2 regions of the Arthrobacter sp. PAMC25564 genome follow, and region 2 is predicted to be linked to the other one. Evidence: riboswitches for the same ligand, from Rfam matches in the RefSeq annotation. Region 2 holds a riboswitch; the other holds the start of a gene.
The links. Region 2 has a riboswitch for glycine ahead of gcvP (aminomethyl-transferring glycine dehydrogenase). Riboswitches for the same ligand answer to the same signal wherever they lie in the genome.
Positions count from the first base shown of each region.

Region 1: linked by a shared signal. The riboswitch ahead of gcvP (aminomethyl-transferring glycine dehydrogenase) and the one ahead of gcvP (aminomethyl-transferring glycine dehydrogenase) in region 2 are both predicted to bind glycine.

Region 1 covers NZ_CP039290.1:4,109,628-4,125,350, reverse strand. Annotated here, with positions in the region: gene E5206_RS18970 (GyrI-like domain-containing protein) at 1-322, shown strand, start outside; gene E5206_RS18965 (DUF4193 domain-containing protein) at 484-789, shown strand; gene E5206_RS18960 (hypothetical protein) at 1,047-1,556, shown strand; gene E5206_RS18955 (DNA starvation/stationary phase protection protein) at 1,757-2,236, shown strand; gene E5206_RS18950 (MFS transporter) at 2,299-3,927, opposite strand; gene E5206_RS18945 (TetR/AcrR family transcriptional regulator) at 3,996-4,535, shown strand; glycine riboswitch at 4,676-4,776, shown strand; gene gcvP (aminomethyl-transferring glycine dehydrogenase) at 4,935-7,832, shown strand; gene gcvT (glycine cleavage system aminomethyltransferase GcvT) at 7,845-8,957, shown strand; gene gcvH (glycine cleavage system protein GcvH) at 9,244-9,627, shown strand; gene glyA (serine hydroxymethyltransferase) at 9,624-10,946, shown strand; gene E5206_RS18920 (L-serine ammonia-lyase) at 11,184-12,581, shown strand; gene E5206_RS18915 (TspO/MBR family protein) at 12,586-13,140, opposite strand; gene E5206_RS18910 (peptidoglycan bridge formation glycyltransferase FemA/FemB family protein) at 13,256-14,329, shown strand; gene E5206_RS18905 (threonine/serine exporter family protein) at 14,361-15,723, shown strand, end outside.
Region 2 covers NZ_CP039290.1:568,903-584,625, forward strand. Annotated here, with positions in the region: gene E5206_RS02600 (excinuclease ABC subunit UvrA) at 1-1,260, shown strand, start outside; gene E5206_RS02605 (HD domain-containing protein) at 1,311-1,991, opposite strand; gene E5206_RS02610 (biotin carboxylase N-terminal domain-containing protein) at 2,357-4,141, opposite strand; gene E5206_RS02615 (5-oxoprolinase/urea amidolyase family protein) at 4,141-5,787, opposite strand; gene E5206_RS02620 (MFS transporter) at 5,807-7,144, opposite strand; gene E5206_RS02625 (5-oxoprolinase subunit PxpA) at 7,225-7,983, opposite strand; gene E5206_RS02630 (GntR family transcriptional regulator) at 8,090-8,782, shown strand; glycine riboswitch at 8,903-9,000, shown strand; gene gcvP (aminomethyl-transferring glycine dehydrogenase) at 9,158-12,031, shown strand; gene gcvT (glycine cleavage system aminomethyltransferase GcvT) at 12,044-13,156, shown strand; gene gcvH (glycine cleavage system protein GcvH) at 13,256-13,639, shown strand; gene glyA (serine hydroxymethyltransferase) at 13,651-14,961, shown strand; gene E5206_RS02655 (L-serine ammonia-lyase) at 15,085-15,723, shown strand, end outside.

The DNA.
Region 1 (15,723 bases), 630 kb from region 2:
CCCGCCGTTCGCGCTGTACCGGGGTATGCCGACCGACGTCGTCGACGTCGAGGCCGGCTTCCCGCTGGCTGCCCCGTTCACACCCGCGGGCGGCGGGGACACGGGGGTGAGCGCTGGATCGCTTCCCTCAGGCCACGCCTACGAGGCGATGCACATCGGTCCCTACGAAAAACTCCAGCAGACTTACGGGGCGATCCAGGCACGCATGCAGGCCGACGGCGTGACCCCGGGAGAGGCGATGTGGGAGTACTACCTCAGCGACCCCGCAGCCGAGCCGGACCCCTCAAAGTGGAAGACGCTCGTCGTCTGGCCGGTGGCCTGAAACCGGCGGCGGACACGCCGAAGTGCGTAGCATCTGCGGGTCCGGACGACGCATAGGGCAGGTTTGGGACCACTATTCTCCAACTGGGTGCATAATGTCCTAAACTGCTTCACTGAGGTGCCTGAAATGGCGCTGCGCAGCAACGAAAGTGAACCCCCGAAATGGCTACCGATTACGACGCCCCACGCAACAAATCAGAAGAAGAATCTCCCGCCGAATCGCTGGAGGCGCTTCAGGCTTCCCGTGGCGGCGGTGCCCAGACGGCTGTTATCGACGTCGACGAGAACGACACGGCCGAAGGCATCGACCTTCCGGGTGCGGACCTGTCCGGCGAAGAACTGACCGTCGTTGTCGTTCCCGAGCAGTCCGATGAATTCACCTGCTCCTCCTGCTTCCTGGTCCGTCACCGGTCCCAGGTCGCCCGTGAAAAGAACGGCATGAAGTACTGCCGCGACTGCGAAGGCTAGGAATCCTCCCGCGTGTTCCAGCTTCACGGCGTTGCGCGCGTCACAGCAAGGAAGCGCGAAGCGCCGGGCCCGCAAGGGTGCCGGCGCTTCGCCGTTCCTAACGGTTGGGCGCCGAACCCGGCGCAGCCCTCGCCAGCAGGCGCCCGCACTCCTAGGCTTAGACTGTCTGGTCGCTTCAGGGGATGGCCCGTTTGGAGGAGATCCAAGTGAGGAAGATCCGGTTTAACAAGATCCACGTGTGGCTCGCCGCCGTGTTGATGGCCGTGGGCCTGGGGCTCCTGGCGCCGGGGCCGGCCGTCGCGGACTCATACTGCGGACTGGTGTGGGGCTCACTGGCCAAGACGGATCCCGCCATGAGCCAGGCGAAGGTGACTAACGTCCGCACTGGCCAGCACTACTGTTTCGACCGGCTTGTCGTCGACCTCAATGGAGCGGCGGCAGGTTACACCGTCCGCTACGTCCCCCAAGTGGTGCAGGACGGTTCCGGGCTCCCGGTCCCGTTGCGGGGCCAGGCGTTCCTCCAGTTCACGGTCAATGCTCCCGCGTACGACGACAGCGGCAAGCCCACCTACAACCCCGTGGACAAGAACGAACTGAGCAACGTGGCCGGTTACCAGACTTTCCGGCAGGTGGCATGGGCGGGCAGCTTCGAGGGGTACGCCAGCCTCGGACTCGGGGTCCGGGCACGGCTGCCGTTCCGGGTGTTTACCCTGGCCGGCCCCGGTGCAGGGTCACGGCTCGTGATCGACGTCGCGCACTTCTGGTGACGCCGGCGCCGGGTTTCTGGCAGGGCGGACGACGGCGGTCCTGCCAGCGGCGCGTCGTCCTGAAACCGCACCGCCTGAACCTTCCCGGGAACACAAGTAAGGCTACTTAGTAAGCTGACGGAGAAATTCCACCGGGACCGTCGCACGCCGGTTGTCCGCTGGGGTAGCGTCTGGGGTATCGGACCTACCCAGGAGGATTCATGAAAGCATCACCGACTCTGACGAACAACCTGCAGGCAGTTCTCGCGGACCTGATTGAACTTCACATCCAGGGCAAGCAGGCGCACTGGAACATCGTAGGCACGAACTTCCGGGACCTTCACCTGCAGCTGGACGAGATCATCGACGCGGCACGTACCTTCGCGGACGACATGGCAGAGCGCATGCGTGCCCTCCACGCGCTGCCGGACGGCCGCAGTGCGACGGTCGCCAAGTCCACCTCCCTTGCCGAATTCCCGGCAGGCCTGATCACCACCAAGGACGCCATCGAGCGGATCGTCGCAGCCCTTGAGGCGGCCGTCGGCACGATGCGCAAGGTCCACGACGAGGTGGACGAAGAGGATCCCACCACGGCGGACCTGCTGCACGCCTTCATCGCCAAGCTGGAGCAGTTCGCCTGGCTGGTAAACGCGGAGACCATGAAGGCCTCGGCCAGCGTCACCACCCCCGACAGCAAGTAGCACCGCTACCTCGAGGGCAGTTGGGCGTCCGACGCCGGGTTCCACCCGGCGTCGGACGCTGCTTAACGTGCCGTGGGCACCTTGCGGAGGACGACGGCGGCGAGGACGGCGGCCCCCGCCATGAGGACCAGCGCGATGGCGGCCGTGACATGGACGCCTGATTCGAAGGCGGCACGGGCCGCGACCGTCATGGCGTCTGCCAGGGGAGACGGCAGGGTTTGGGCCAGCTTCACGGCACCCGCGAGCGTCTCGCCTGCCTGCGCGGTCGCGTGCCCGGTTGCCTGCTCCGGCGCCAGCTCTCCCAGGCCGGCGGGAAGCTGGAGGTTGCGCTGGTAGGAAGCGGTCAGGATGGAGCCGAGAACCGCCGTGCCCAGCAGGGAGCCCACCTCGTAGCCCGTCTCGGAAATCGCGGCGGCCGCCCCGGATTTCTCCGCCGGGGCCGCGGCCAGAATCAGGTCGTTGGAGATGGTTTCCGCGGCGCCGACACCGAGGCAGAGGATCAGCAGGGCAGCCAGCAGGAGCCCCGGCCCGTGGCTGTGGTCGCCGAAGGCCACCAGGAAGTAGCCCGCCGCGCCCAGCAGCAACCCGCCGGCCACCACGAAGCCGGGCCGGACCCGGCGCACCAGCGGCACCACCAGCAGGCCCGCCACGACAGTGGCAATGAGCGCCGGGACCATGGCGACACCGGACTCGGAGGGGGACTGGCCCTCCAGTAGTTGCAGGTGCTGGGCCAGGAACAGGATGAAGCCGTTGTAGGAGAACAAGGCCAGGACATTGGCGGTAATCGCGGTGCTGAAGACCTTGTTGCCGAAGAGGCTGACATCCAGCAGTGGCGACGTCCGGCCTCCGGGCACCTGGTGCCCCTGCTCCTTGAATCTGTGCAACAGGGCCCGCTGTCGCCGGATGAAGATGTAACCCATGAGCAGGCCGAAGCCAATGGCGGCGAGGGGCTCCGCGGCCAGGCCGTGGGTGGCCAGGATCTTGATGCCGTACACCACGGGAACCATCACCAGCAGGGACAGGACGATGCTGGGAAGGTCCACCCGGCCAGGATCCGGGTCGCGTGATTCCGGGATCAGTGCCGGGCCGAGAACCAGCAGCGGCAGGATGATCGGCACCGCCACCAGCAGCACGGCACCCCACCAGAGGTGCTCCACGAGCCACCCGCCGAGGATCGGGCCGAGGGCGGCGCCGCCGGAGAAGCCTGCCGCCCAGATGGCCACGGCCAGCCGGCGTCGGTTGGGCTCCGGGAAGATATTGCGGATCAGGGAGAGGGTGGATGGCATCAGCATGGCGCCGAAGAATCCCAGCCCTGCACGGCCGGCGATCAGCCATTCTGCGCTGGGAGCGAAGGCGGTGGCCGCCGAAACCGCGGCGAAGCCGGTGCTGCCGATAAATAGCAGTCTGCGGCGGCCGATCCTGTCGCCCAGGCTCCCCATCGCCACGAGCAGCCCGGCCAGGACGAGTGGATAGGCGTCGACGATCCAGAGCAGCTGGACGCCGGAGGCGTCGAGGCCGCGGGCGATGGCGGGCAGCGCGAAGGTCAGCGCTGTGTTGTCCACCGCCACAAGCAGGACCGGAGACATCAGCACGGCGAGGGCCAGCCAGTCGCGCCACAGTGTGCGGGGGCCAGCGGGAATGAGGGTGCCGGTGTTGCCGCCACCAGCCGGGGTGAAGGATGTGGTGCTCATGATAATAACTATACCGTCCAGACGGTATAGTTAAGAAACAGGTCCCGGCACCGGGCATGATAGGAAACATGGCCAGAAAACCCGTCGCCCGCGAAGCCGTCCTTGATGCCTTTGAATCCCTCCTGATCGAAGAGGGTGAGCGGGCCGCGACGCTGGACGCCGTCGCACGGCTGGCCGGCGTCTCCAAGGGCGGACTGCTCTACCATTTCCCGAACAAAGAGGCCATGATCGGCGTGCTGCTCGAGCGGTTGGACCGCCTCCTCGCCGAGGATCTCGATGCCATGGCGGCCGCGCCGGAAGGTGCCGGGGCATACTTCATCAAGTCCTCCGTCTGGGCGGACACCCCACTGGACCGGGTCTTCGTGGCTGCCACCCGGTTGGCGGAAGTCGCCCACGAGGAGACCCTGCACCGCTTCGCCGCCGTCCAGGCCCGCTGGCTGGAACTGCTGGCAGCCGACGTCGGCCCCGGCATGGCCAAGGCTGTCCTCTATATGGGTGACGGGCTGTACTTCAACGCCATGCTCGCCCGAGGCCCCGGCGGGCCGCTGCCCGAGGTGCGCGGCGACGTCGAAAGCCTGCTGGCCGCCGTCGAACGGTTGCGCGGCTGAGCCGCGGTGAAAGGGTTCCATCTGTCCGATGCCGCCCCCGGCGTAACCCGGCGGCCGGCGCCTGTCTCCAGTTTGCGGACGCGGGCGGAGCGTAGGACAATGGAGCCTGTGACTGTTGTCACGGCAACTGAATATGCCTTTGATCTGCGGCGGGAGAGTCCTGCAAGTGTGGGTGCAAGCAGGCGCCGTAGGAGCAAATCCTCCCCAGGAATCTCTCAGGCCCACGTACCGCCGCGGCAAGGCAACTCTGGAAAGTAGCAGGCATGTCCTCTGGCATGCCTTGCTCACCGACGGTGCAAGCGGCGCCCTGCGAAAGCACGGCTGCGCGGAAACTCTCAGGTCCAATACAGAGCGGGGAGGAACCCGAATCAATGTGGCGTACCCTGCGCTCACCTAGTTATGGAGTTCCTTGTGACTGTTACCCCAGCCTCCACGTCCTTCGTTGACCGGCATATTGGCGCGCGCCGCCAGTCTGACGTCGACGCCATGCTGAAGGCCGTCGGCTACGACACCGTCGATGCGCTGGTGGACACCGCCGTTCCGAAGGACATCCGGCAGGACTCGCCGCTGGCTCTCCCCGAAGCCCTCAGCGAGGTCGAGGTCCTTGCGGAGCTGCGCAGGATTGCGTCCAGGAACAAGACGGCCGTGCAGATGATCGGCCAGGGCTACTACGACACGGTCACGCCTGCGGTGATCCGCCGGAACATCCTGGAGGCCCCGGCCTGGTACACCGCCTACACCCCGTACCAGCCGGAGATCTCGCAGGGCCGGCTCGAGGCGCTGCTGAACTTCCAGACCATGGTCCAGGACCTGGTGGGCCTGCCGATCGCGAACGCGTCCCTGCTGGATGAAGCAACCGCCGTGGCCGAGGCCGTGCTGATGATGCGCCGCGCCAACAAGAACAAGGAAGCCCACGACGGCAAGACCGTCCTGGACGCCGACTGCCTCCCGCAGACCATCGCGATCGTCAAGGGCCGCGCCGAGGCCCTGGGCTTCGAGGTTGAGGTCGCGGACCTGTCCCAGGGCCTGCCGGAGGGCGTCATCAACGGCATTGTCCTGCAGCAGCCCGGCGTGTCCGGCCGGGTGTTTGACCACTCCGGCGTGATCGCGGAGGCCAAGGAACGCGGTGCGCTCGTCACGGTCGCCGCCGACCTGCTCGCCCTGACCCTGATCACGCCTCCGGGTGAGCAGGGCGCCGACATCGCCGTCGGTTCCTCCCAGCGTTTCGGTGTCCCGTTGTTCTTCGGCGGCCCGCACGCGGCCTACATGGCGGTGGCGAAGGGCCTGGAGCGGTCCATGCCGGGCCGCCTGGTCGGCGTGTCCAAGGACAACGCCGGGATGCCCGCGTACCGCCTGGCCCTGCAGACCCGTGAGCAGCACATCCGCCGCGAGAAGGCCACGTCCAACATCTGCACCGCGCAGGCGCTGCTGGCCATCGTGTCCTCGTTCTACGCGGTCTACCACGGCCCGGATGGCCTGAAGGCCATCGCCGAGACCACCCACGGCCACGCCAGGACGGTCGCCGCCTCGCTGAAGGCCGCGGGCCTTCACGTGCTGCACACGTCCTTCTTCGACACCGTCACCGTGTCCGTCCCGGGCAAGGCCGCCCGGGTCATCGCCGCCGCCGAGGCCAAGGGCATCAACCTGCGCGCCATTGACGCGGACACCATCGGCATCTCCACCGATGAAGCCACGACGGCGGCTATCGTCGCCGACGTCGTCGCCGCCTTCGGCGCCAGCGTCGCGGACACTGCACCCGGTAGCCCCGAAGGATTCGGCCTGGAAGCCTCCGTCGAACGTACCTCCGAGTACCTGCAGCACCCGGTGTTCAACACGCACCGCTCCGAGACCCAGCTGCTGCGTTATATCCGCCGGCTTTCGGACCGTGACCTGGCGCTGGACCGCACCATGATTCCGCTGGGTTCGTGCACGATGAAGCTGAATGCCACCGCGGAGATGGAAGCGATTTCCTGGCCGGAGTTCGCCTCCATCCATCCGTTCGCCCCGGACTCCCAGACCGCCGGCTGGCGTGAGCTGATCGAGGACCTCGAAGCCCAGCTGACCGAGATCACCGGCTACGACCAGGTCTCCATCCAGCCGAACGCCGGTTCCCAGGGCGAGCTCGCGGGCCTGCTGGCCATCCGCGGCTACCACCACTCCCGCGGCGAGGCCCAGCGCAACATCTGCCTGATCCCGGCCTCCGCGCACGGCACCAACGCCGCGTCCGCGGTCCTGGCCGGCATGAAGGTCGTTGTGGTCGCGACGTCCTCGGACGGCACCATCGACCACGCCGACCTCACGGCCAAGATTGAGCTGCACAAGGACGCGTTGGCCGCCATCATGATCACCTACCCGTCCACCCACGGGGTCTACGACGCCGACGTCCGGGAGGTCTGCGACGCGGTGCATGCCGCCGGCGGCCAGGTCTACGTGGACGGCGCCAACCTCAACGCGCTCGTGGGCCTGGCCCAGCCGGGCCAGTTCGGCGGCGACGTCTCGCACCTGAACCTGCACAAGACCTTCTGCATCCCGCACGGCGGCGGCGGACCCGGCGTCGGCCCGGTCGCGGCCAAGGCCCACCTGGCACCGTTTATGCCCGGTGACGCGAACAAGGCAGCGCACGAGGCAGGCCACGGCGTGGCCATCAGCGCCTCCCGTTTCGGCTCCGCCGGTGTCCTGCCGATCTCCTGGGCGTACGTGAAGCTCATGGGCGCTGAAGGCCTGACCGAGGCCACCAAGTCCGCGCTCCTGGCGGCCAACTACATCGCGGCCCGGTTGAACGAGTACTTCCCGGTCCTGTACACCGGTGAGGGCGGACTCGTGGCGCACGAGTGCATCCTGGACCTGCGCGAACTGACCGCGAGGACCGGGGTCACGGCCGAGGACGTGGCCAAGCGCCTCATCGACTACGGCTTCCACGCCCCCACCCTGGCATTCCCGGTGGCCGGGACCCTGATGGTGGAGCCCACCGAGTCCGAGGACCTGGCCGAGATCGACCGCTTCATCGACGCGATGATCACCATCCGCGCCGAAATCGACCAGGTCGCCAACGGTGACTTCACCGTCGAGGACAGCCCGCTGCGCAACGCACCACACACCGCGGCCGCCGTCGTGTCCTCCGAGTGGAGCCGTGACTACTCCCGCGAGCAGGCCGTCTTCCCGGTCCACCACCTCAAGCAGGACAAGTACTTCCCGCCCGTGGGCCGGATCGACGGCGCCGCCGGGGACCGCCACCTGATCTGCTCCTGCCCGCCCCTCGAAGACTTCGAGGACCACTCCGACGACGCCGCGAACTAAGGACAGCCAGAAATGACTGAGAACTACACGGCTCTCTACGAAGAGCACAAGAAACTCGGGGCCTCCTTCACCGACTTCGGTGGCTGGCAGATGCCGCTGAAGTACAGCTCCGAGCTGGCCGAGCACCACGCCGTCCGCAAGTCCGCAGGCTTGTTCGACCTCTCCCACATGGGCGAGGTCTGGGTCACCGGCCCCGAAGCCGGCGCGTTCCTGGACTACGCCCTGGTCGGGAAACTCTCCGCGATCGCGGATGGAAAGGCCAAATACTCGCTGATCTGCAACGAAGACGGCGGCATCATCGATGACCTCATCAGCTACCGTTTCGGTGACGAGAAGTACCTGGTGGTCCCCAACGCCGGCAACGCCAAGGTCGTCGCAGCTGCCCTGGCCGAGCGCGCAGCGAACTTCGACGTGACGGTGGAGGACGCCTCCGCGGCGACCTCGCTGATCGCCGTGCAGGGTCCCAAGGCCGAGGCCATCTTGCTCAAGCTCACCGATGAGGCCCAGCACGCGCTGATCACCGAGCTGAAGTACTACGCGTTCAACGAGCTCACCGTGGCCGGCCACGACGTCATCCTGGCCCGCACCGGTTACACCGGCGAGGACGGCTTCGAGCTCTTTGTACCGAACGACGGCGCCGCTGACCTGTGGGCAAAGGTCGCCGAAGCAGGGGCCGAGTTCGGCATCATCCCGTGCGGCCTCGCCTCCCGCGACTCGCTCCGGCTCGAAGCCGGTATGCCGCTGTACGGCAACGAGCTTTCGCTTGAGCGGTCACCGTTCGACGCCGGCCTGGGCCCGGTTGTGGCGCTCAAGAGCAAGGAAGGCGACTTCGTGGGCCGCTCCGCGCTGGAAGCAGCCAAGGAAGCCGGTTCCAAGCGCAAGCTGGTGGGCCTCAAGGGCCTGGGACGCCGGGCCGGCCGCGGCCACTACCCGGTCCTCAAGGACGGCAACGTCGTCGGCGAGGTGACCTCCGGCCAGCCCTCACCCACCCTCGGCTACCCGGTCGCGATGGCCTACGTCGACGTCGCCTTCACCGAGCCGGGCACCGCCCTGGACATCGACCTCCGCGGCAAGGCAGAACCCTTCGAAGTCATCGCCCTGCCGTTCTACAAGCGCCAAAAGTAGCTCAGCTGCTGTCACCGGTCCCCGACTCCGGGACCGGCAGGCCGCAGTTTTCACGCGTGCTCGCTCGTTCCTCGCTTAGACGCACGCTTTCGAAAACCGCGGCCGGCAGGCCCCTCGAGGACGACTCGCCTTTCGGGGAACTGAAGAGATCCCGACCAACGGGAACCGGCGGCTTCGAAAGCCGAAGGTGCTGGGGATGTCCCGCCGCCCAACCCGGCCACGATCGTTCTGTAACCCAGCCACAATTGATTTACCCCACGACTTTTCAAACGCTAAGGAAAAACATATGAGCAAGGTAGCTGCTGAACTGAAATACTCCGCCGAGCATGAGTGGGTTGCCGCTGATGGGTCCGGGACGGTGGGGATCGGTATTTCGGCTGTGGCCGCGGAGGCTTTGGGCGACATCGTGTATGTGGACCTGCCCGAGGTCGGTGCCACGGTGACCGCTGGCGAGACCTGTGGTGAGATCGAGTCCACCAAGTCCGTTTCGGATCTGTATGCCCCGGTCACGGGCGAGGTCACCGAGGTCAATGACGGCGTCGTCAGCGATCCGGCCCTGATCAATTCCGATCCGTACGGTGCGGGCTGGCTGTTCAAGGTCACCGTCGAGTCCGAAGGCCCGCTGCTGTCCGCTGAAGAGTACGCTGCAGCCAACGGCGGCGAGCTGTGAGCGCGGCAGGCACCAGCACTGTTTTTGAGCAGGTGGTTTCCCGGTCCCTGGATGCGGACCTGTCGGTCCTGGATCCGGAGATCGCGTCCCGGATTGATGCGGAGCTGGGCCGCCAGCGTGACGGGCTGGAGATGATCGCCTCGGAGAACCACACCGCGGTGGCTGTGATGCAGGCGCAGGGTTCGGTGCTGACGAACAAGTATGCCGAGGGGTACCCGGGCAAGCGGTACTACGGCGGCTGCGAGCACGTGGACGTGATCGAGCAGCTCGCCATTGACCGGGTCAAGGCCCTGTTCGGCGCCGGGTTCGCGAACGTGCAGCCGCACTCCGGCGCGCAGGCCAACGCCTCGGTGATGCACGCGCTGATCAAGCCCGGGGACACGATCATGGGCCTGAACCTGGCCCACGGCGGGCACCTGACGCACGGGATGAAGATCAACTTCTCCGGCAGGCTCTACACCGTGGTCCCGTACCAGGTCCGCGAGGATGACCACCGGATTGACATGGCCGAGGTGGAGCGCCTGGCGCACGAGCACCAGCCCAAGCTGATCGTGGCCGGCTGGTCCGCGTACGCCCGGCAGCTGGACTTCGCGGAGTTCCGCCGGATCGCCGATCTGGTGGGCGCGTACCTGATGGTGGACATGGCGCACTTCGCCGGCCTGGTGGCCGCCGGGCTGCACCCGTCCCCGGTGCCGCACGCGCACGTCACGACCTCCACGACGCACAAGACCCTCGCCGGTCCGCGCGGCGGGATCATCCTGAGCAACGACGCGGACATCGCGAAGAAGATCAACTCCGCGGTGTTCCCGGGCCAGCAGGGCGGGCCGCTGGAGCACGTCATCGCCGGCAAGGCGGTGGCCTTCCAGATCGCGGCCTCGGCGGAGTTCAAGGAACGCCAGGAACGCGTGCTGGCCGGTGCGAGGATCCTGGCCGGCCGCCTGGTCCGGGACGACGTCACCGCGAAGGGGATCTCCGTGGTCTCCGGCGGCACCGACGTCCACCTGGTCCTGGTGGACCTGCGCGACTGCGAGCTCAACGGGCAGGAAGCCGAGGACCGTCTGGCCGCGATTGACATCACCGTGAACCGCAACGCCGTGCCCTTCGACCCGCGCCCGCCGATGGTCACCTCGGGCCTGCGGATCGGCACCCCGGCCCTGGCCACCCGCGGCTTCGGCGAGGCTGCCTTCGCCGAGGTCGCGGACATCATCGCCGAGGCCCTGATCGCCGACGCCGGCGCGGACCTCTCCGGCCTGCGCACCCGGGTGCAGGCCCTCGCCGCCGCCCACCCGCTCTACCCCTCGGTTGCCAACCTCGGCTGATGTCATCCCGGGACTGATCTCTTTTTGGGTCGGCTCCGGCGCCGGCGGACCGGACTTTTCACGCGTGCCCGCTCGTCCTCCCCACCGTCTCCCTAACCTCGCAAGCTCGGCCAGGGAACCCGGACGGTGCGGGCCCTGGCTTAGACGCACGCTTTCGAAAAGCCCGGCCCCGCCGGCCCCTCGAGGGCAGCTCACCCACCGCTCCGTCCGCACACCTATCCAGTAAGGAACCCGGCTATGGCTGTTGGCGTCTTTGATCTTTTTTCCATCGGAATAGGGCCCTCCAGTTCACACACGGTGGGCCCGATGCGGGCTGCTGCGGTGTTCGCCGAGGAACTCAGGGCCTCCGGGGTGCTGGAGAAGGTGGCGTCGCTGCGGGTTGACCTCTACGGTTCCCTCGCGGCAACGGGCCATGGCCACGGGACCATGACGGCGATCCTGCTGGGCCTGGAGGGTTTCCATCCCGAAAAGATCCTCCCGGAGGAGGTCGAGGACCGCCTCGCCGCGATCGCCGGGACCGGGACCCTGCAGCTGGCCGGTGCCCTAGCCCTGCCGTACGGGGTGAAGGACATGGTCCTGCGGCCGCTGACGATCCTGCCGCGGCATACCAACGGGATGACGTTCACCGTCTCGGACGCCGGCGGGCAGGTCCTGCATACGGCGACGTTCTTCTCCGTCGGCGGCGGCTTCATCGTCCGCGAGGGCGAAGAGGACGCGGCGCTGAAGGAACTCGACGCCTCCAAACAGGGCCTGCCGCTGCCCTTCCGGACCGCGGCGGAACTCCTGGAGCACTGCGCCTCCACGGGCCTGTCCATCGGGCAGGTCATGCTCGTGAACGAACGCGCCTCCCGGACCGAGGCCGAGATCCGTGAAGGCCTGCTGCACATCTACTCCGTCATGGAAGGCTGCGTGCAGGTCAGCCTCAAACGCGAAGGTTTGCTGCCCGGCGGGCTGAAGGTCCGCCGTCGTGCCCCTGACTGGCACGAACGGCTGATGAAAGAGGACAAGGACCGGGACCCGAAGTACTGGCAGGAATGGGTGAACCTGATCGCCCTGGCCGTGAACGAGGAAAACGCCTCCGGCGGCCGGGTGGTCACCGCCCCGACCAACGGCGCGGCCGGCATCATCCCGGCCGTCCTGTACTACGCGCTGCATTTCGCGCCCGGCATGGACCAGGCCAGCCAGGGGGACCGCGACGACGTTGTGGTCAGGTTCCTGCTGACCGCCGCCGCCGTCGGGGTGCTCTACAAGGAACAGGCGTCCATTTCGGGCGCCGAGGTCGGCTGCCAGGGCGAGGTCGGTTCGGCGTCCTCGATGGCGGCCGCGGGCCTGGCCGAGGTCATGGGCGGCACCCCCGCGCAGGTGGAAAACGCCGCGGAAATCGCGATGGAACACAACCTGGGCCTGACCTGCGACCCGATCGGCGGGCTCGTGCAGATCCCCTGCATCGAACGCAACGCGATCGCCGCCGCGAAGGCCATCAACGCCGCCAAAATGGCGCTCTGGGGCGACGGCACCCACCGGGTCTCCCTGGACGAGGTGATCGTGACCATGCGCGAAACCGGCAAGGACATGTCCTCCAAATACAAGGAAACCGCCATGGGCGGCCTCGCCGTCAACGTCGTCGAATGCTAGGCCATCAGTTGTTGAGCGCGGCCCACAGGTTGAGGGATGACGCGAACACGATCCAGGACAGGTAAGGCAGCATCAGCAACCCGGCCGCCCGGCTGATCGGCCCGAAATACATCACCGTCACGGCGACGGCCACGGCCAGGGCGACGATGATGGCGAAGGCGATCCACAGCGCCGGGGTTCCGAGCACCGGGTACAGGCCGAAGAACGAAGGGGTCCACAGCAGGTTCAGCACCAGCTGCACGGCATAGACGGCCAGGGCGACGCCTGATTTTTCGGCCCGGCGGCGCCAGACGAGCCACGCGGCCACTGCCATCGCGATGTAGAGCACCGTCCAGACAGGCCCGAACACCCAGTTGGGCGGTGACCACGGCGCCTTATCCGCACCCGCGTACCAGCCGTTGACGTTGTTGAACGTGGCCAGGCTGCCCATACCCGCCACGAGGGCCGAGGCCCCGAGAAACACCAGGAAGGCCAGCACCTGGGACCCGGTACCGCGCCCTCCGATGCCCCGCGGCTGTGTCCCGGAGTCGGCGGAAGGGGGCTGTTGGTTGGCCTGCATGATGCCAGCCTATCCCCCTGCCCCGGGAGCCGGAGCCGGACCATGGCGGATAGACTTGGGGCTGCATGTCACCATGCCGCCGAAGTTCGTACCGCAATGATTGGATGCCGCACACTTGCGTGAATTCACCGCCCGTTTTGCCTCCGCCGAAGAAATCGCCGACTGGGACTCCCACATCACCGCGAACCCCAACGGCGGGAACCTGCTGCAGTCCGAGGCATTTGCCGAGGTCAAACGGCACTTCGGCTGGAAGCCCCTTCATCTGGTCTATGAGACGGCCGATTACGCAAGCTACAACCTGATCCTGGAAAAGTCCTTCCCCCTGCTGGGCAAGCTCTGGTACCTGATCAAGGGGCCGGATGTGGCCTCCGTCGAAGACATCCCCGGCATCGCCGCAGCCAATGCCGAATTCGTCAAGCGCGCCAGGCTCGGCGTCTTCGCGATCAAGATCGAGCCGGACATCATCCTCTCCGACGAGGCGAAGCGGGTCCTAGAAGGCGCCGGCCTGGTCAAGACCCACAATCTGCAGCCCAATGACTCCACCGCACTGCTGGATATTTCCCCGCAGGAAAACCAGCTGCTGCGCAACCTGCATTCCCGAGGCCGGAACGCCGTGCGCCGGGCCATCCGCGAAGGCGTGGAAGTCCACAACGCCGAACCCACCGAAGAGAACTTCCGCTCCATGTACGGGCTGATGACCACCACCGTGGAGGCCAAGTCCCAGGTCCGGGTGCGCGAGTACGGATACTACCGGCAGTTCTGGACCAATTTTATCAACAGGGGCCAGGGCCGGCTGCTCTTCGTCTATGAGGACGGCGTTCCCTCCGTGGGCGCCTTCGTGATCAATTATGGCCGCAAGGCAACTTACAAGGATGGCGGCTCGCTGCAGAAACGCAGCCAGTACGGCGACTCACACCTGGTCCAGTGGACCGCCATCAACCAGCTCAAGGAATTGGGCTGCACCGAGTACGACTTCTGCGGCACCCCGCCAAGCGACCAGCTCAAGGACACCTCCAACCCGTTCCACGGGCTGGGCCTGTTCAAGACAAGCTTCAGCAAGACCGTCACCGACTTCGTCGGCTGCTACGACCAGGTGCTGAGCCCGCTGAAATACAAGGCCTGGATGGCCGCGGGGGAGCGCGTGGCCCGGCAGCTCTACACCCGCCGCACGGGCCAGCAGTTCTACTAGACCGGCTGAAACGGAAATTGAGGAGGCCGGAATGACCAAACAACCCGACGGCCGCCGCCGGCCGTATACCGACGGAGTGCCCCGGACCGAGCCGATGTCACCGACGCAGGTGCGCCAGAACGCTGCCGCCAGGCGCATGCTGCGCAGGCTCGTCCAGGGCGAGAACCCGCCGACGGCCCCTATGAGCATCGTGGACCGGCTGGCCGGCAGCCCCTACGCCAACCCGATGATCCAGGTCGGGGGAGTGGACACATCGGCCCGCAAGACCATCGACTTCGCATTGCACCTGGCCGAGTCCATGTTCCGGTACGGCGCCGGAGCCCTTGAAGTCGAGACCAGCATCATCGCCATCACCGCAGCCCTGGGACTGAAGAACATCGAGGTGGACATCACCAACCAGTCGGTGGCCATCAACTATGCACCCAAGGAGCAGACCCCCATCTCGCTGCTGCGCGTGGTGCGGTCCTGGACCAACAACTACGCCGGCCTGGCGAAGGTGCACCAGCTGGTCACCGACATCGTGGCCGGCGGGGTGGGCCGCGAGGAAGCCGTGCGCCGCCTCGAGGAAATCACCCGCAGCGCCAAGCCGTTCCCGCGCTGGATGGTCACGGTGGCGTTCGGGGTCTTCTCCGCCGTCTTCGTCGGTGTGCTCGGCGGCGGCCCCGGCGCTTCGGTGATCGCGTTCCTGTCCAACCTGCTGGTCAGCCTGGTGGCGCGTCAGCTGGCGCGCTGGCGTATGCCGGACTTCTTCGTCACGGCGAGCTGTTCCTTCCTGGTCACCTTCATCGCCCTGCTGCTGTGGCGGTTCGGTGGCCCGCTGGGGATCCAGATCGCCCCGGCCATCGTGGTGGTCGGCGGCATCCTCCTGCTGCTCCCGACCGGACGCCTGGTGTCCTCGGTGCAGGACGCCATCAACGGCTTCCCCGTCACCGCGGCCGGCCGGTTCCTGTCCACCATGCTGACCTTCGGTGCGCTCGTGGCCGGCATCGCCGTCGCCTTCGTGGTCGGCGACATGACCGGAATGCAGCAAATCGATGTCACCGAAACATTCCCGCCCGCGTATCCCTTGTGGGCAATCATCATCATGATCGCGGTCGCAGTGCTGATGATCGGTATCACCGAGCAGACCAGCTGGCCCCTGCTGCTGCCGACGGCGGCCGTCGGCGTCGTGGGCTATCTGGTCCTGATCGGGGGAGACGCCCTCGGCATCGGCGCCCGGTTCGCCCCCGCCCTGGCCGCCGTCGTGATCGGACTGCTGGCCCGGGTGGTGGCGCTTCGGATGGGTGCACCACAGCTCGTGGTGGCCGTCCCGGCCGCGCTGATCCTGTTGCCGGGACTCACCATATTCCGGTCAATGTATGTATTGACCATCGAGGAATCCGAGATCCTGATCG
Region 2 (15,723 bases):
GGGGGAGAGGCCCAGCGCACCAAGATGATCCGGCACCTGGGCTCGTCCCTGACGGACATCACCTACGTCTTCGACGAGCCAACGATCGGCCTGCACCCGCATGACATCGAGCGGATGAACCAGCTGCTGCTGCAGCTGCGGGACAAGGGCAACACGGTGCTCGTCGTCGAGCACAAACCGGAGACCATCGTCATCGCTGACCACGTCGTTGACCTCGGCCCGGGCGCAGGCACTGAGGGCGGCGAGGTCGTGTTTGAGGGCACCGTCGAGGGGCTGCGGGACAGTGACACCATCACGGGCCGCCGCTTCGACGACCGCGCCACGGTTAAGGCGACGGTGCGCACGCCCTCGGGCGCGCTCGAGGTGCGTGGCGCATCGACGCACAACCTCAAGGACGTCGACGTCGACATCCCGCTCGGGGTCCTGGCCGTCGTCACCGGGGTGGCGGGCTCGGGCAAGAGCTCGCTGATCCAAGGCTCCGTGGCCGGCCGCGACGGTGTTGTGGTGATCGACCAGGGTGCCATCAAGGGGTCGCGGCGCAGCAACCCTGCGACGTACACAGGCCTTCTCGAGCCGATCCGCAAGGCGTTCGCGAAGGCCAACGGCGTGAAGCCGGCGCTGTTCAGCTCCAACTCGGAAGGCGCCTGTCCCACGTGCAACGGTGCGGGTGTCATCTTCACCGACCTGGGCGTTATGGCCACCGTCGAGTCCACCTGCGAAGACTGCGAGGGCAGGAGGTTCCTGGCGTCAGTCCTGGAATACAAGCTGGCTGGCCGCAACATCGCCGAGGTACTGGCAATGTCGATGACCGAGGCCGAGGTGTTCTTTGGCGAGGGAGAGGCCCGTACGCCGGCGGCGCACAAGATCCTTGACCGGCTCGTGGATGTCGGGCTCGGCTACCTCAGCCTCGGCCAGCCGCTCACGACACTGTCCGGCGGCGAGCGGCAGCGCGTCAAGCTGGCCACCCAGATGGCCGAGAAGGGTGACGTCTACGTCCTCGACGAGCCCACCACCGGCCTGCACCTCGCCGATGTCCGGAACCTGCTTGGCCTGCTCGACCGGCTCGTCGACTCCGGCAAGTCAGTCGTCGTCATCGAGCACCACCAGGCGGTCATGGCGCACGCCGACTGGATCATCGACCTCGGCCCCGGCGCCGGGCACGACGGCGGCAGGATCGTCTTCGAGGGCACCCCCGCGGACCTCGTCGCGGCCCGGTCCACCCTCACCGGCGAGCACCTGGCGGCCTACGTCGGCACCTGACTGGGGCCCTCGCGGGCACCGGGTTTGCCCGTCTGTTTCGAGCGTTCCCTTCAGCGCAAGAGCACCTGCCGCTGCGGCCACAGGGTCACGGATTCGAGCGCGGACAGCGCCCGCGCCATGGCACGCGCTTCCGGCGTGAACAGGTGACCGTGGACGCGCTGGCTGCAGAGGCGGAGGGCCTGCCCGCGGTCCAGGCCGAACCAGTCCATCACGGTGTCGATGCCGTGGGGGCTGAGCCGCCAGGTTTTGTCGGCGTCCTTGACGATCGAGTCCTCGATCGAGAGGGCCTCGCGCCGGGAGTCATGGCCGTCGATGATGGCCAGGATGGCCGGCACCTTCGCGGCGTCGTACCCGGCCTGTTCAAGGATGCCGGCGGCCAGCCGGGCACCCTCCTTCTCGTGCAGCAGCACCAGGTCCGGCCTGCCCCCGCCGGGGGCAATCGCCTGCAGGACCTCCGCCGGCGGCACCTGCGACCAGCCGATGTCGTGCAGCATGATCGCAGGAAGGACGACGGCGGCGTCCGCCTCCGGGTGCGCGTCCAGCAGGGCGCGGGCGAGCCCGAAGGCGTAGAGCGTATGGGCGTCGTTGTCCCGCACCTTCAGGAACGGTGCGGCGAGCTCCCAGAGGGCGGCCAACACCGGGTCGAGGGCGATGACACCGTCGGGCTCCGCCTCGATTCCCGCGGAGGCATCCAGGCCGGAGTGGTTGGCAGCAGGCTGCAGTTTGGTCATCCTGCCAGCCTGCCCTCCCACGAGGGCGCGGGCAAGCCGGCGCTTCCGTCCAGCGGAACCGGCCAGCGGAAAACGCCGGGCGGAAAGGGCCGGGCCGGCCCGGGCCGAAAATAGTGCGGCCAATGTCCCGGCAGTCCCCGGAACGCTGCGCTGGCCTTGCAACCAAGGGCAACGGGGAATACCCGGGACCCCGGACCCGCGGCCGTGGCCAGCGCCGACGGCGGGCGTCCTTGTCGCCCTGTCGGGCCACATCGGATAGCGGCACCCCCACGCCGATAAGGGGTCCGTCCGGTTCCGTACCGGCCGGACCCCTTCTGCGTGAAGGACCGGACGGCGGCTCCGGGCCGCGGCTGTCCGATCGGCCATTACCCGATCAGCGCGAGCACCGCGCCCGCTGCAACCACGCCGCCGGCTTCCGCGCGGACACCCGTGACGGTGCCGTCGCGGTGCGCGGAGACCTGGGTTTCCATCTTCATCGCTTCCAGCACAACGACGGGATCGCCGGCGGACACCTCGGCGCCGGGCTCAACGAGCCACTTCACCACGGTCCCGGCCATGTCCGCGCGCAACTCCTCCGGGTCAAGGTCCTCTATGCCCAAAGCGGCGCCTGCGGCAGCGCCGCCGTCGGACGCCGGATGTAACGGCACCCCGGCCGGAACAGCGCCGCCGGAGCGTGCCCAGCCGTCCAGCAGCTCAGCGGGAAGCCCGACGGCGAGACGGCGGCCGTCCACCTCGACGGTGATGGTGCGGCGTTCGCCGTCGGGCGCCGTGGTGCCGTAGCCCGGGTCGGCCGGGATGGAGATACTGTCCGCGAAGTCGGTTTCGATCCAGCGGGTGTGGATGCCCAGGCCGGTTTCGGAGGTGAAGTCCGGGGATTCGAGCACCGCACGGTGGAACGGCAGCACGGTCGCCACCCCGGTGATGCTCATCTCGGCCAGTGCCCGGCGGGCCCGGCGCAGGGCCTGCTGGCGGTCGGCGCCGGTGACAATGAGCTTCGCGAGGAGGGAATCGAACTGCGGCGCCACGAAGGAGCCCGAACGGACCCCCGTGTCGAGCCGGATTCCCGGGCCGGTGGGGCCGGAGAACCCGGTGATGGTCCCGGGCGAGGGGAGGAAGCCGCGGCCGACGTCCTCGGCGTTGAGCCGGAATTCGAAAGAGTGCCCGCGGGGCGCCGGGTCTTCGGTGAAGCGCAGCGGCTCCCCCGCGGCGATGCGGAACTGTTCCTGCACGAGGTCGATCCCGGTGGTCTCCTCGGTGATGGGGTGCTCCACCTGCAGGCGGGTGTTCACCTCAAGGAACGCGACGGTGCCGTCGGCCGCGACGAGGAATTCCACCGTGCCGGCTCCGGAATAGCCCGCCTCCCGGCAGACGGCTTTGGCGGCGTCGTAGATCTGGCGGGTCTGTCGTTCCGTCAGGAACGGTGCGGGGGCCTCCTCCAGGAGCTTCTGGTGCCGGCGCTGGAGCGAGCAGTCGCGGGTTCCGACGACGACGACGTTGCCGTGCGCGTCGGCCAGGACCTGCGCCTCGACGTGGCGCGGGCGGTCCAGGTAGCGCTCAACGAAGCATTCGCCCCGGCCGAAGGCGGCGACGGCCTCGCGGACCGCGGAGTCGAAGGCTTCCTCGACCTCGTCCAGGCCGCGGACCACCTTCATGCCGCGGCCGCCTCCGCCGAAGGCCGCCTTGATGGCGATCGGCAGGCCATGCTGTTCGGCGAAGGCCCGGGCCTCCGCGGCGGTCTCCACCGGGCCGTCGCTCCCGGCCACGAGCGGGGCGCCGGCCCGGAGGGCCGCGTCGCGGGCGGTGATCTTGTTGCCGAGCAGGCGGATGGCGTCCGGGCTCGGCCCGATCCAGGTCAGCCCGGCGGCGAGGACGGCCTGGGCGAAGTCCGCGTTCTCGGAGAGGAAACCGTAGCCGGGGTGGACGGCGTCCGCCCCTGCTACGGCGGCAATGGCGAGCAGCTTCGGGATGTTCAGGTAGGTGTCCGCCGGGGCGTTCCCGTTGAGGCTGAAGGCTTCATCCGCGGCGGAGACGTGCAGCGCGTCGGCGTCGATGTCCGCGTACACGGCGACGGACGCCAGCTGCGCGTCGTCACAGGCCCGGGCTATCCGGACCGCGATTTCGCCACGGTTGGCGATCAGGACCTTGCGCATCAGTTACTCGCTTTTCGTTCGGAAGTGGTGTTTACGGTGTTGGATGGGGCCGTGCTCTTTTCGGAGGCCGCCCAGCGGAAGCGGATCGTGCCGCCGATGGGGACCTGCGCGGCGAGATCCAGCTGGGAGTCGACCACCACGGCGATCACCGGGTAGCCGCCGGTGACCGGGTGGTCGGCCAGGAAGAGTACGGGGAGCCCCTCCGGCGGGACCTGCAGGGCGCCCGCCACGGTCCCCTCGCTGGGCAGTTCGCCCTGGCGGTTGCGCTGCAGCGGGGTGCCCCGCAGGCGCATGCCCACCCGGTTGGACTGCGGCGTCACTTCCCATTCCTGCCCGGTGAAGGAGTCCAGCGCCGCCTGGTCGAACCAGTCGGCGCGCGGGCCGGGGACGACGTCGAGCACGGTCACCCCGCAGCCAGGGAAGTCCGGCTGCAGTTCCGGGTGTCCGACGACGCCGGATTCGGCCTCGCCACCGGCGGCAAGCAGCTGCCCCGCGGCCAGCGGGGCGGGGCCGATCCCGGACATGGTGTCCGTGGAGCGGCTGCCCAGCACCGGGGCGGCATCCACGCCGCCGCGGACGGCGAGGTAGCTGCGGAAGCCGCTTGCCGGCGCACCGATGCTCAGGATTTCCCCCTCGAGCAGGGCAAAGGGCGTGGCCACCGGCACCGTGCGCAGTGGCCCGGAGTCCGACGGCGACTCAATGATCAGCTCGGACGGCGCCCCGGCGACGGCGATGACCTGGTCCCCGAAGGCCTGCACCCTGAGTCCCCCGGCCACGGTTTCGATCGCGGCCGCCGACGGCGCGTTGCCGACGAGGCGGTTGGCACGGCGCAGTGAGGCACGGTCCAACGCGCCGGCGGTGGAGACGCCCAGGGCCGAATGGCCATGCCGGCCAAGGTCCTGGACGAGGCTCTGCAGCCCCGGCGAGAGAACCCGCAGGCCCGAAGCCGCCTCCGGAGCAGCACGCTGGGCCGGGTGTTCCGGCACCAGTGCCACAACGTCCCGGACCGCGCGGAACCGCACGCGGTGACCGGGGGCGGCCAGTGCGGGCTGCTCCCGGCCCAGGTCCCACATCTTCGCGCCCGTCCGGCCGATCAGCTGCCAGCCGCCGGGTGAGCTGCGCGGATACACGGCCGAATAGTTCCCGGCCAGAGCCACCGAGCCCGCCGGGACGGCGGTGCGCGGGGAGCTGCGACGGGGCACTTCCAGTTGCTGGGTCTCCCCCACCATGTACCCGAATCCGGGCGCGAAACCGGCGAAGGCCACGGTCCAGAGCTGGCCGGAATGGGCTGCGATCACGCCCTCGGTTCTGAGGCCGGTCAGCCTGCCGACTTCGGCGAGGTCCTCGCCGTCGTACACGGTGTCGATGACAACCAGTTCGCCGTCACGCTGGACGGGAGCGGTGAGGTCGAGCTGCAGCAGTCGGGCGGCGATCCGCCGGGCCGAGGCCGGCGAGTCGGCCGTGACCAGGACCGTCTGGGCCGCGGCCAGCACGTCCAGCTGGCCCGGCAGCGGCTTCCCGAGGAGCAGCGACTGCAGGGCCAGCACATCCTGGGTGCCGGAGAGCTCGGCGAGCACCGCGCGTGTTCCCACGGCCCGCACGGCGCGGACCTTGTGCACGGTCAAGGCTTCCATTGCTGACTCCATCATCCGTTTTACCGCGCCCTCAGGCTCGGGCTTCCTGCAGGAGCCGCTCTTCTTCCTGGGTCTGCGGGTTCCGGCCGAGGGCCAGGCCTACGACGGTCACCACGGAGGCCAGCAGGAGATAGCCCGCGATCAGGTACCAGTTGCCCGTGGCGGCGTACAGGGCCGTGAAGATCAGCGGTGCGACGGCGCCGCCGATCACACCGGCGAGGGTGTAGGCCAGCGAGCTGCCGGCGTAGCGCAGCCGGGCCGGGAACTGCTCGGTGATGTAGGCGGCCTGCGGACCGTACATGAAGGCGTGGAAGGCCAGGCCGATCACGACGCCGATGGTCAGCATCAGGACGGACCTGCCCTGGATCATCAGGAAGAACAGCGGGATGTACACGGCGGTGCCGGCGGCCGCGATGCCGTAGACGAGGCGGCGGTTGAAGCGGTCCGTGAGGGCGCCGGCCGCGGGGATCAGCCCCAGCTGGAACGCGGAGCCGATCAGGATGGCGCCGAGCACGTTGCCCGTGGTCATGCCAAGTTCCTTGGTGGCGTAGACGGCCACAAAGACGGTGAAGAGGGCGTACAGCACGTCGGGGCAGACACGGGACAGCGCGGCGGCCACGAGGGCGCGGGGTTCCTTGGTGAAGACCTCTTTGATGGGGGCCTTCGGCGCCTCACCGTGGGCCTGGATGGCCTTGAATACGGGGGTTTCCTCCAGCTTGAGCCGGATCAGCAGACCGAAGACCACCAGCAGGGCGGAGGCCAGGAAGGCCACGCGCCAGCCCCAGGACAGGAATTCCGTGTTGGTCAGGGTGGCGGCGAGCAGCGCCAGGACGCCATTGGCCATCAGGTTTCCGGCGGGCGGCCCGATCTGTGCTGCCGAGGACCAGAAGCCGCGCTTGCTGGCGTTGCCGAATTCGCTGGACAGCAGGACGGCACCGCCCCATTCGCCGCCGACGCCGATGCCCTGGGCCAGCCGCAACAGGACCAGCAGGATGGGGGCTGCGACGCCGATGACCGAGTAATCCGGAAGCACGCCAATCAGCACAGTGGCGGCACCGATCAGCATAAGGGTGGCGACGAGGACCTGCTTGCGGCCGATCTTGTCACCGAGCCGGCCGAAGATGACGCCGCCGATAGGGCGGGCCAGGTAGCCGACGGCGAACGCGGAGAAGGAGAGCAGGAGGCCGACAAACTCGTTGTTGCCGGGGAAGAAGATCTTGGGGAATACGAGGGCCGAGGCCACGGAGTAGATCGCGAAGTCGTAGTACTCCAGCGAGGTGCCGGTGAGGCTGGCGATGTAGGCCTTCAGGGCGCCGGGCGGCAGCCTCCTCTTGGCAGTGGCCGGGGTGGCCGGGTGTGCTGCGGTCATGACTGTTCCTCCAGGTGTGCGGGTGCTGCCTGTTGCTGCTTGGTGGGTGACGTGCGGGGGCGCCGGGGGGCGCGTGCGGCTTAGACGAAGGCGGCGGTGATGATGCCGGCGTCGGAGAGCGCCTTCCGCACCGCGGCAGCCATGGTGACGGCTCCCGGGGAGTCGCCGTGGACGCAGATGCTCTCGGCGCGGATCTTCAGGATGGAGCCGTCAATGGTGCGGACGGCGGAATCGGCGGCCATCCGGAGGACATGCTCGGTGACCAGCGCCGGATCCATCAGGACGGCTCCGGGGAGGGTCCGGGAAACAAGGGTGCCGTCCGGGTTGTAGGCCCGGTCTGCAAAGGCTTCGGTCACCGCGCGGAGCCCGGCGGCCTCGGCCAGCCGGAGTACTTCCGAGCCCGGCAGGCCCAGGATGGGGAGGTTGGGGTCGACGGACCGTACGGCGTCGACGACGGCCTTCGCCTGCGCGGTGTGCGCGACGATCGCGTTGTACAGACCGCCGTGCGGTTTCACGTACCTGACCTTGCCGCCCTCGGCTGCGGCCAGGGCCTGCAGCGCGCCGATCTGGTAGACGACGTCGTCCGCCAGCTCGTTCGGGTCGATATCCAGGAACCGGCGGCCGAAGCCGGCGAGGTCGCGGTAGCCGACGTGGGCGCCGATCATTACGCCTGCGGCGACCGCTTCACGGCAGGTCCGGCGGATCACGGACGGGTCCCCGGCGTGGAAACCGCAGGCCACATTGGCGCTCGTGACGGAACGGAACATTGCCGTGTCGTCGCCCAGGCTCCAGCGTCCGTAGGACTCCCCGACGTCGCTGTTCAGGTCGATGGTTGCCATTGTGATCCTCGTCTCATTGATGGGCCCCTATCTAGGATGTACCAAAAACTCTGATTGTTCAACAATCCTTCGATTCCACGATGTGACAATCGTGTAGATTCGGGGCATGACGACTTCCGAAGCCCCCGCCCCGGGGGTAACCCTGGGCGCCGCCGCACGCCTCCGCGTCGCGGTCCCCTCGGTGGCGGACCGGGTGGCCGCTGAACTGCGCCTGCAGTTGGCGGAGGGAAGGCTGCTCCCGGGTACCAGGCTGACGGAATCAGCGATTGCGGAGGAGCTGGGCGTCTCCCGCAATACCGTCCGCGAGGCGTTTGCCGAACTCGCCGCCGAACGCCTTGTGGTCCGGCATCCCAACCGCGGGGTGTTTGTCGCGAGCCTGGAACCCGGCGATATCCACGATGTCTACACCGTGCGCCGGGCGATCGAAGTCAGTGCGATCCGCGGCGGCGGCAGCCCCGAGCGCATCGCTGCGGTCCGGGCGGCGGTGCAGGAAGGCCGCGCAGCGGCGGCCGTCAACGACGACGAGGCGCTCGGAAACGCAAACCAGCATTTCCACGGCGCCATCGTGGCGCTGGCCGGGAGCCGGCGGCTGGACACCATCATGTCCCAGGTGCTGGCCGAAATGCGGCTCTTCTTCCATAAGGCGACGCTGGAGGCGGACTTTTACCGCGGCTACCTGCGCGACAACGAGGAAATCTGCGCAGCACTGGAGGCCAGCGAACTGGACCGTGCCGGTGACCTGCTCCTCGCGTATCTGGACCGGTCCGAGGCGAAGCAGAGCGCCGTCCACGGGGAGTGAGGGCCGGATGTGCTGTGGGCTGAGGTGGGCGTAATAGTCGGTGTGATTTCGCGGTCTGTTGCGTGCCGCCCAAACTTCGGCTAAGTTGTGAGGCGTATCACTGACAAGTGATCGTGCTTATGATCTGCGGCGGGAGAGTCCTGCCGGTACATTCAGCAGGCGCCGTAGGAGCAAATCCTCCCCAGGAATCTCTCAGGCCCACGTACCGCCGCGGCAAGGCAACTCTGGAAAGCAGTCCGGGAGACCGGACTCACCGACGGTGCAAGTGGCGTCCTGCGACAGCGGGCAATGCGGAAACTCTCAGGTCCCAGACAGAGCGGGGAGGAACCCGAATCATCGTGGCGCTTTTGCGCTACCTGAATTATGGAGTTCCTCATGACCGTTCAATCCAAATCCAGCGCTTTTGCCGACCGGCATATTGGCGCGCGCCGCCAGTCTGACGTCGACGCCATGCTCAAGACCGTCGGCTATGACAGCGTTGATGGCCTCGTGGACGTTGCCGTCCCCGACTCCATCCGCCAGGCAAAGCCGCTGGCTCTCCCCGAAGCCCTCAGCGAGGTCGAGGTCCTTGCGGAGCTGCGCAGGATTGCGTCCAGGAACAAGACGGCTGTACAGATGATCGGGCAGGGCTACTACGACACGGTCACCCCTGCGGTGATCCGCCGGAACATCCTGGAGGCCGCGGCCTGGTACACCGCGTACACCCCGTACCAGCCGGAGATCTCGCAGGGCCGGCTCGAGGCGCTGCTGAACTTCCAGACCATGGTCCAGGACCTGGTGGGCCTGCCGATCGCGAACGCGTCCCTGCTCGATGAAGCAACGGCGGTGGCCGAGGCCGTGCTGATGATGCGCCGCGCCAACAAGAACAAGGAAGCCCACGACGGCAAGACCGTCCTGGACGCCGACTGCCTCCCGCAGACCATCGCGATCGTCAAGGGCCGCGCCGAGGCCCTGGGCTTCGAGGTTGAGGTCGCGGACCTGTCCCAGGGCCTGCCGGAGGGCGTCATCAACGGCATTGTGCTGCAGCAGCCCGGCGTGTCCGGCCGGGTCTTCGACCACTCCGCCGTCATCGCCGAGGCCAAGGAGCGTGGTGCGCTCGTCACGGTCGCCGCCGACCTGCTCGCGCTGACCCTGATCACGCCTCCGGGTGAGCAGGGCGCCGACATCGCCGTCGGTTCCTCCCAGCGTTTCGGTGTCCCGTTGTTCTTCGGCGGCCCGCACGCGGCCTACATGGCGGTGGCGAAGGGCCTGGAGCGGTCCATGCCGGGCCGCCTGGTCGGCGTGTCCAAGGACAACGCCGGGATGCCCGCGTACCGCCTGGCCCTGCAGACCCGCGAGCAGCACATCCGCCGCGAGAAGGCCACGTCCAACATCTGCACCGCGCAGGCGCTGCTTGCCATCGTGTCCTCGTTCTACGCGGTCTACCACGGCCCGGACGGACTGAAGGCCATCGCCGAGAGGGTCCACAACAACGCCCGCAGCCTGGCCACCACCCTTCAGGTCGCCGGCCGCGAACTGGTCACCGGGACCTTCTTCGACACCGTCACGGTCCGCGTCCCGGGCAAGGCCGCCAAGGTCATCGCCGCCGCCGAAGCACGCGGCATCAACCTGCGCCACATCGACGACGACACCATCGGCGTCTCCGCTGATGAAACCACGACGACGGAGGTCCTCTCCGCCATCGCCGTCGCCTTCGGTGCCGGTCCGGTTGTCGACGCGAAGGGCTTTGACCTGCCCCAAGCAGTGCTCCGTACCTCCGAGTACCTGCAGCACCCGGTGTTCAACACGCACCGCTCCGAGACCCAGCTGCTGCGTTATATCCGCCGGCTTTCGGACCGTGACCTGGCGCTGGACCGCACCATGATTCCGCTGGGTTCGTGCACGATGAAGCTGAATGCCACCGCGGAGATGGAAGCGATTTCCTGGCCGGAGTTCGCCTCCATCCATCCGTTCGCCCCGGACTCCCAGACCGCCGGCTGGCGTGAGCTGATCGAGGACCTCGAAGCCCAGCTGACCGAGATCACCGGCTACGACCAGGTCTCCATCCAGCCGAACGCCGGTTCCCAGGGCGAGCTCGCGGGCCTGCTGGCCATCCGCGGCTACCACCACTCCCGCGGCGAGGCCCAGCGCAACATCTGCCTGATCCCGGCCTCCGCGCACGGCACCAACGCCGCGTCCGCGGTCCTGGCCGGCATGAAGGTCGTTGTGGTCGCGACGTCCTCGGACGGCACCATCGACCACGCCGACCTCACGGCCAAGATTGAGCTGCACAAGGACGCGTTGGCCGCCATCATGATCACCTACCCGTCCACCCACGGGGTCTACGACGCCGACGTCCGGGAGGTCTGCGACGCGGTGCATGCCGCCGGCGGCCAGGTCTACGTGGACGGCGCCAACCTCAACGCGCTCGTGGGCCTGGCCCAGCCGGGCCAGTTCGGCGGCGACGTCTCGCACCTGAACCTGCACAAGACCTTCTGCATCCCGCACGGCGGCGGCGGACCCGGCGTCGGCCCGGTCGCGGCCAAGGCCCACCTGGCACCGTTTATGCCCGGTGACGCGAACAAGGCAGCGCACGAGGCAGGCCACGGCGTGGCCATCAGCGCCTCCCGTTTCGGCTCCGCCGGTGTCCTGCCGATCTCCTGGGCGTACGTGAAGCTCATGGGCGCTGAAGGCCTGACCGAGGCCACCAAGTCCGCGCTCCTGGCGGCCAACTACATCGCGGCCCGGTTGAACGAGTACTTCCCGGTCCTGTACACCGGTGAGGGCGGACTCGTGGCGCACGAGTGCATCCTGGACCTGCGCGAACTGACCGCGAGGACCGGGGTCACGGCCGAGGACGTCGCCAAGCGCCTCATCGACTACGGCTTCCACGCCCCCACCCTGGCATTCCCGGTGGCCGGGACCCTGATGGTGGAGCCCACCGAGTCCGAGGACCTGGCCGAGATCGACCGCTTCATCGACGCGATGATCACCATCCGCGCCGAAATCGACCAGGTCGCCAACGGTGACTTCACCGTCGAGGACAGCCCGCTGCGCAACGCACCACACACCGCGGCCGCCGTCGTCAGCACCGGCTGGGCCCGTGACTACTCCCGCGAGCAGGCCGTCTTCCCGGTCCACCACCTCAAGCAGGACAAGTACTTCCCGCCCGTGGGCCGGATCGACGGCGCCGCCGGGGACCGCCACCTGATCTGCTCCTGCCCGCCCCTCGAAGACTTCGAGGACCACTCCGACGACGCCGCGAACTAAGGACAGCCAGAAATGACTGAGAACTACACGGCTCTCTACGAAGAGCACAAGAAACTCGGTGCCTCCTTCACCGATTTCGGTGGCTGGCAGATGCCGCTGAAGTACAGCTCCGAGCTGGCCGAGCACCACGCCGTCCGCAAGTCCGCAGGCTTGTTCGACCTCTCCCACATGGGCGAAGTCTGGGTCACCGGCCCCGAAGCCGGCGCTTTCCTGGACTACGCCCTGGTCGGGAAACTCTCCGCCATTGCGGACGGCAAGGCCAAATACTCGCTCATCTGCAACGCCGACGGCGGCATCATCGATGACCTCATCACCTACCGTTTCGGTGACGAGAAGTACCTGGTGGTCCCCAACGCCGGCAACGCCAAGGTCGTCGCAGCTGCCCTGGCCGAGCGCGCAGCGAACTTCGACGTGACGGTGGAGGACGCCTCCGCGGCGACCTCGCTGATCGCCGTGCAGGGTCCCAAGGCCGAGGCCATCCTGCTCAAGCTCACCGATGAGGCCCAGCACGCGCTGATCACCGAGCTGAAGTACTACGCGTTCAACGAGCTCACCGTGGCCGGCCACGACGTCATCCTGGCCCGCACCGGTTACACCGGCGAGGACGGCTTCGAGCTCTTTGTACCGAACGACGGCGCCGCTGACCTGTGGGCAAAGGTCGCCGAAGCAGGGGCCGAGTTCGGCATCATCCCGTGCGGCCTCGCCTCCCGCGACTCGCTCCGGCTCGAGGCCGGCATGCCGCTGTACGGCAACGAGCTGTCCCTCGAGCGCTCACCGTTCGACGCCGGCCTGGGCCCGGTTGTGGCGCTCAAGAGCAAGGAAGGCGACTTCGTGGGCCGCTCCGCGCTGGAAGCAGCCAAGGAAGCCGGTTCCAAGCGCAAGCTGGTCGGATTGAAGGGCCTGGGACGCCGTGCCGGCCGCGGCCACTACCCGGTCCTCAAGGACGGCGCAGTGGTTGGCGAAGTCACCTCCGGCCAGCCCTCACCCACCCTCGGCTACCCGGTCGCGATGGCCTACGTCGACGTCGAGCACGCCGAACCGGGCACCGCCCTGGACATCGACCTCCGGGGCAAGGCAGAGCCCTTCGAGGTTGTAACCCTGCCGTTCTACAAGCGCCAAAAGTAGCCCTCCCGCTTAAAAATCCGACGCTCCCTCACCTTTCGCAAGGTTTGGACCGACGCTCCGTCACTTTTCGCAAACACCAAAACTTTAAGGAATGACACCATGGCTAAAGTAGCTGCTGAACTGAAATACTCCGCCGAGCACGAGTGGATCGCCACTGATGGCTCCGGCCCGTCCGTAGTTGGCGTGTCCGCTGTTGCCGCTGAGGCCCTCGGCGACATCGTGTACGTGGACCTGCCCGAGGTCGGCGCGACGGTGACCGCTGGCGAAACCTGCGGCGAGATCGAGTCCACGAAGTCTGTTTCGGACCTGTACTCCCCGGTCACGGGCGAGGTCATCGAGGTCAATGACGGCGTCGTCAGCGATCCGGCAGTCATCAATTCCGACCCGTACGGTGCGGGCTGGCTGTTCAAGGTGACCGTGACGGAAGAGGGTCCGCTGCTGTCGGCCGCGGACTATGCTGCAGCCAACGGCGGCGAACTGTGAGCGGCGCCGCGATGGGAACGACGGCGTTCCAGCAGGTGGTTTCCCGGTCCCTGGATGCGGATCTGTCGGTCCTGGATCCGGAGGTCGCGTCCCGGATTGATGCGGAGCTGGGCCGGCAGCGGGACGGGCTGGAGATGATCGCCTCGGAGAACCACACCGCGGTGGCTGTGATGCAGGCGCAGGGCTCGGTGCTGACGAACAAGTATGCCGAGGGGTACCCGGGCAAGCGCTACTACGGCGGCTGCGAGCACGTGGACGTGATCGAACAGCTCGCCATTGACCGGGTCAAGGCCCTGTTCGGTGCCGGGTTCGCGAACGTCCAGCCGCACTCCGGCGCGCAGGCGAACGCCTCGGTGATGCACGCGTTGATCAAGCCCGGGGACACCATCATGGGCCTGAACCTGGCCCACGGCGGGCACCTGACCCACGGGATGAAGATCAACTTCTCCGGCAGGCTCTACCACGTTGTCCCGTACCAGGTCCGCGAGGATGACCACCGGATCGACATGGCCGAGGTGGAGCGCCTGGCGCTGGAGACCAGGCCGGCCCTGATCGTGGCCGGCTGGTCCGCGTACGCCCGGCAGCTGGATTTTGCGGAGTTCCGTAGGATCGCCGATCTGGTGGGCGCGTACCTGATGGTGGACATGGCGCACTTCGCCGGCCTGGTGGCCGCGGGCCTGCACCCGTCCCCGGTGCCGCACGCCCACGTCACCACCTCCACGACGCACAAGACCCTCGCCGGTCCGCGCGGCGGGATCATCCTGAGCAACGACGCGGACATCGCGAAGAAGATCAACTCCGCGGTGTTCCCGGGCCAGCAGGGCGGACCGCTGGAGCACGTCATCGCCGGCAAGGCGGTGGCCTTCAAGATCGCCGCGTCCCCGGAGTTCAAGGAACGCCAGGAACGTGTGCTGGCCGGTGCCAGGATCCTGGCCGACCGCCTGGCCCGGGACGACGTCACCGCGAAGGGGATCAACGTGGTCTCCGGCGGCACCGACGTCCATCTGGTCCTGGTGGACCTGCGCGACTGCGAGCTGGATGGCCAGCAGGCCGAGGACCGCCTGGCCGCGATTGACATCACCGTGAACCGCAACGCCGTGCCGTTCGACCCGCGCCCGCCGATGGTCACCTCGGGCCTGCGGATCGGCACCCCGGCCCTGGCCACCCGCGGCTTCGGCGAGGCTGCCTTCGCCGAGGTCGCGGACATCATCGCCGAGGCCCTGATGGCCGACGCCGGCGCGGACCTCTCCGGCCTGCGCACCCGGGTGGAGGCCCTCGCCGCCGCCCACCCGCTCTACCCCTCGGTTGCCAACCTCGGCTGATGTCATCCCGGGACTGATCTCTTTTTGGGTCGGCTCCGGCGCCGGCGGACCGGACTTTTCACGCGTGCCCGCTCGTCCTCCCCACCGCTCCGTCCGCACACCTATCCAGTAAGGAACCCGGCTATGGCTGTTGGCGTCTTTGATCTTTTTTCCATCGGAATAGGGCCCTCCAGTTCACACACGGTGGGCCCGATGCGGGCTGCTGCGGTGTTCGCCGAGGAACTCAGGGCCTCCGGGGTGCTGGAGAAGGTGGCGTCGCTGCGGGTTGACCTCTACGGTTCCCTCGCGGCAACGGGCCATGGCCACGGGACCATGACGGCGATCCTGCTGGGCCTGGAGGGTTTCCATCCCGAAAAGATCCTCCCGGAGGAGGTCGAGGACCGCCTCGCCGCGATCGCCGGGACCGGGACCCTGCAGCTGGCCGGTGCCCTAGCCCTGCCGTACGGGGTGAAGGACATGGTCCTGCGGCCGCTGACGATCCTGCCGCGGCATACCAACGGGATGACGTTCACCGTCTCGGACGCCGGCGGGCAGGTCCTGCATACGGCGACGTTCTTCTCCGTCGGCGGCGGCTTCATCGTCCGCGAGGGCGAAGAGGACGCGGCGCTGAAGGAACTCGACGCCTCCAAACAGGGCCTGCCGCTGCCCTTCCGGACCGCGGCGGAACTCCTGGAGCACTGCGCCTCCACGGGCCTGTCCATCGGGCAGGTCATGCTCGTGAACGAACGCGCCTCCCGGACCGAGGCCGAGATCCGTGAAGGC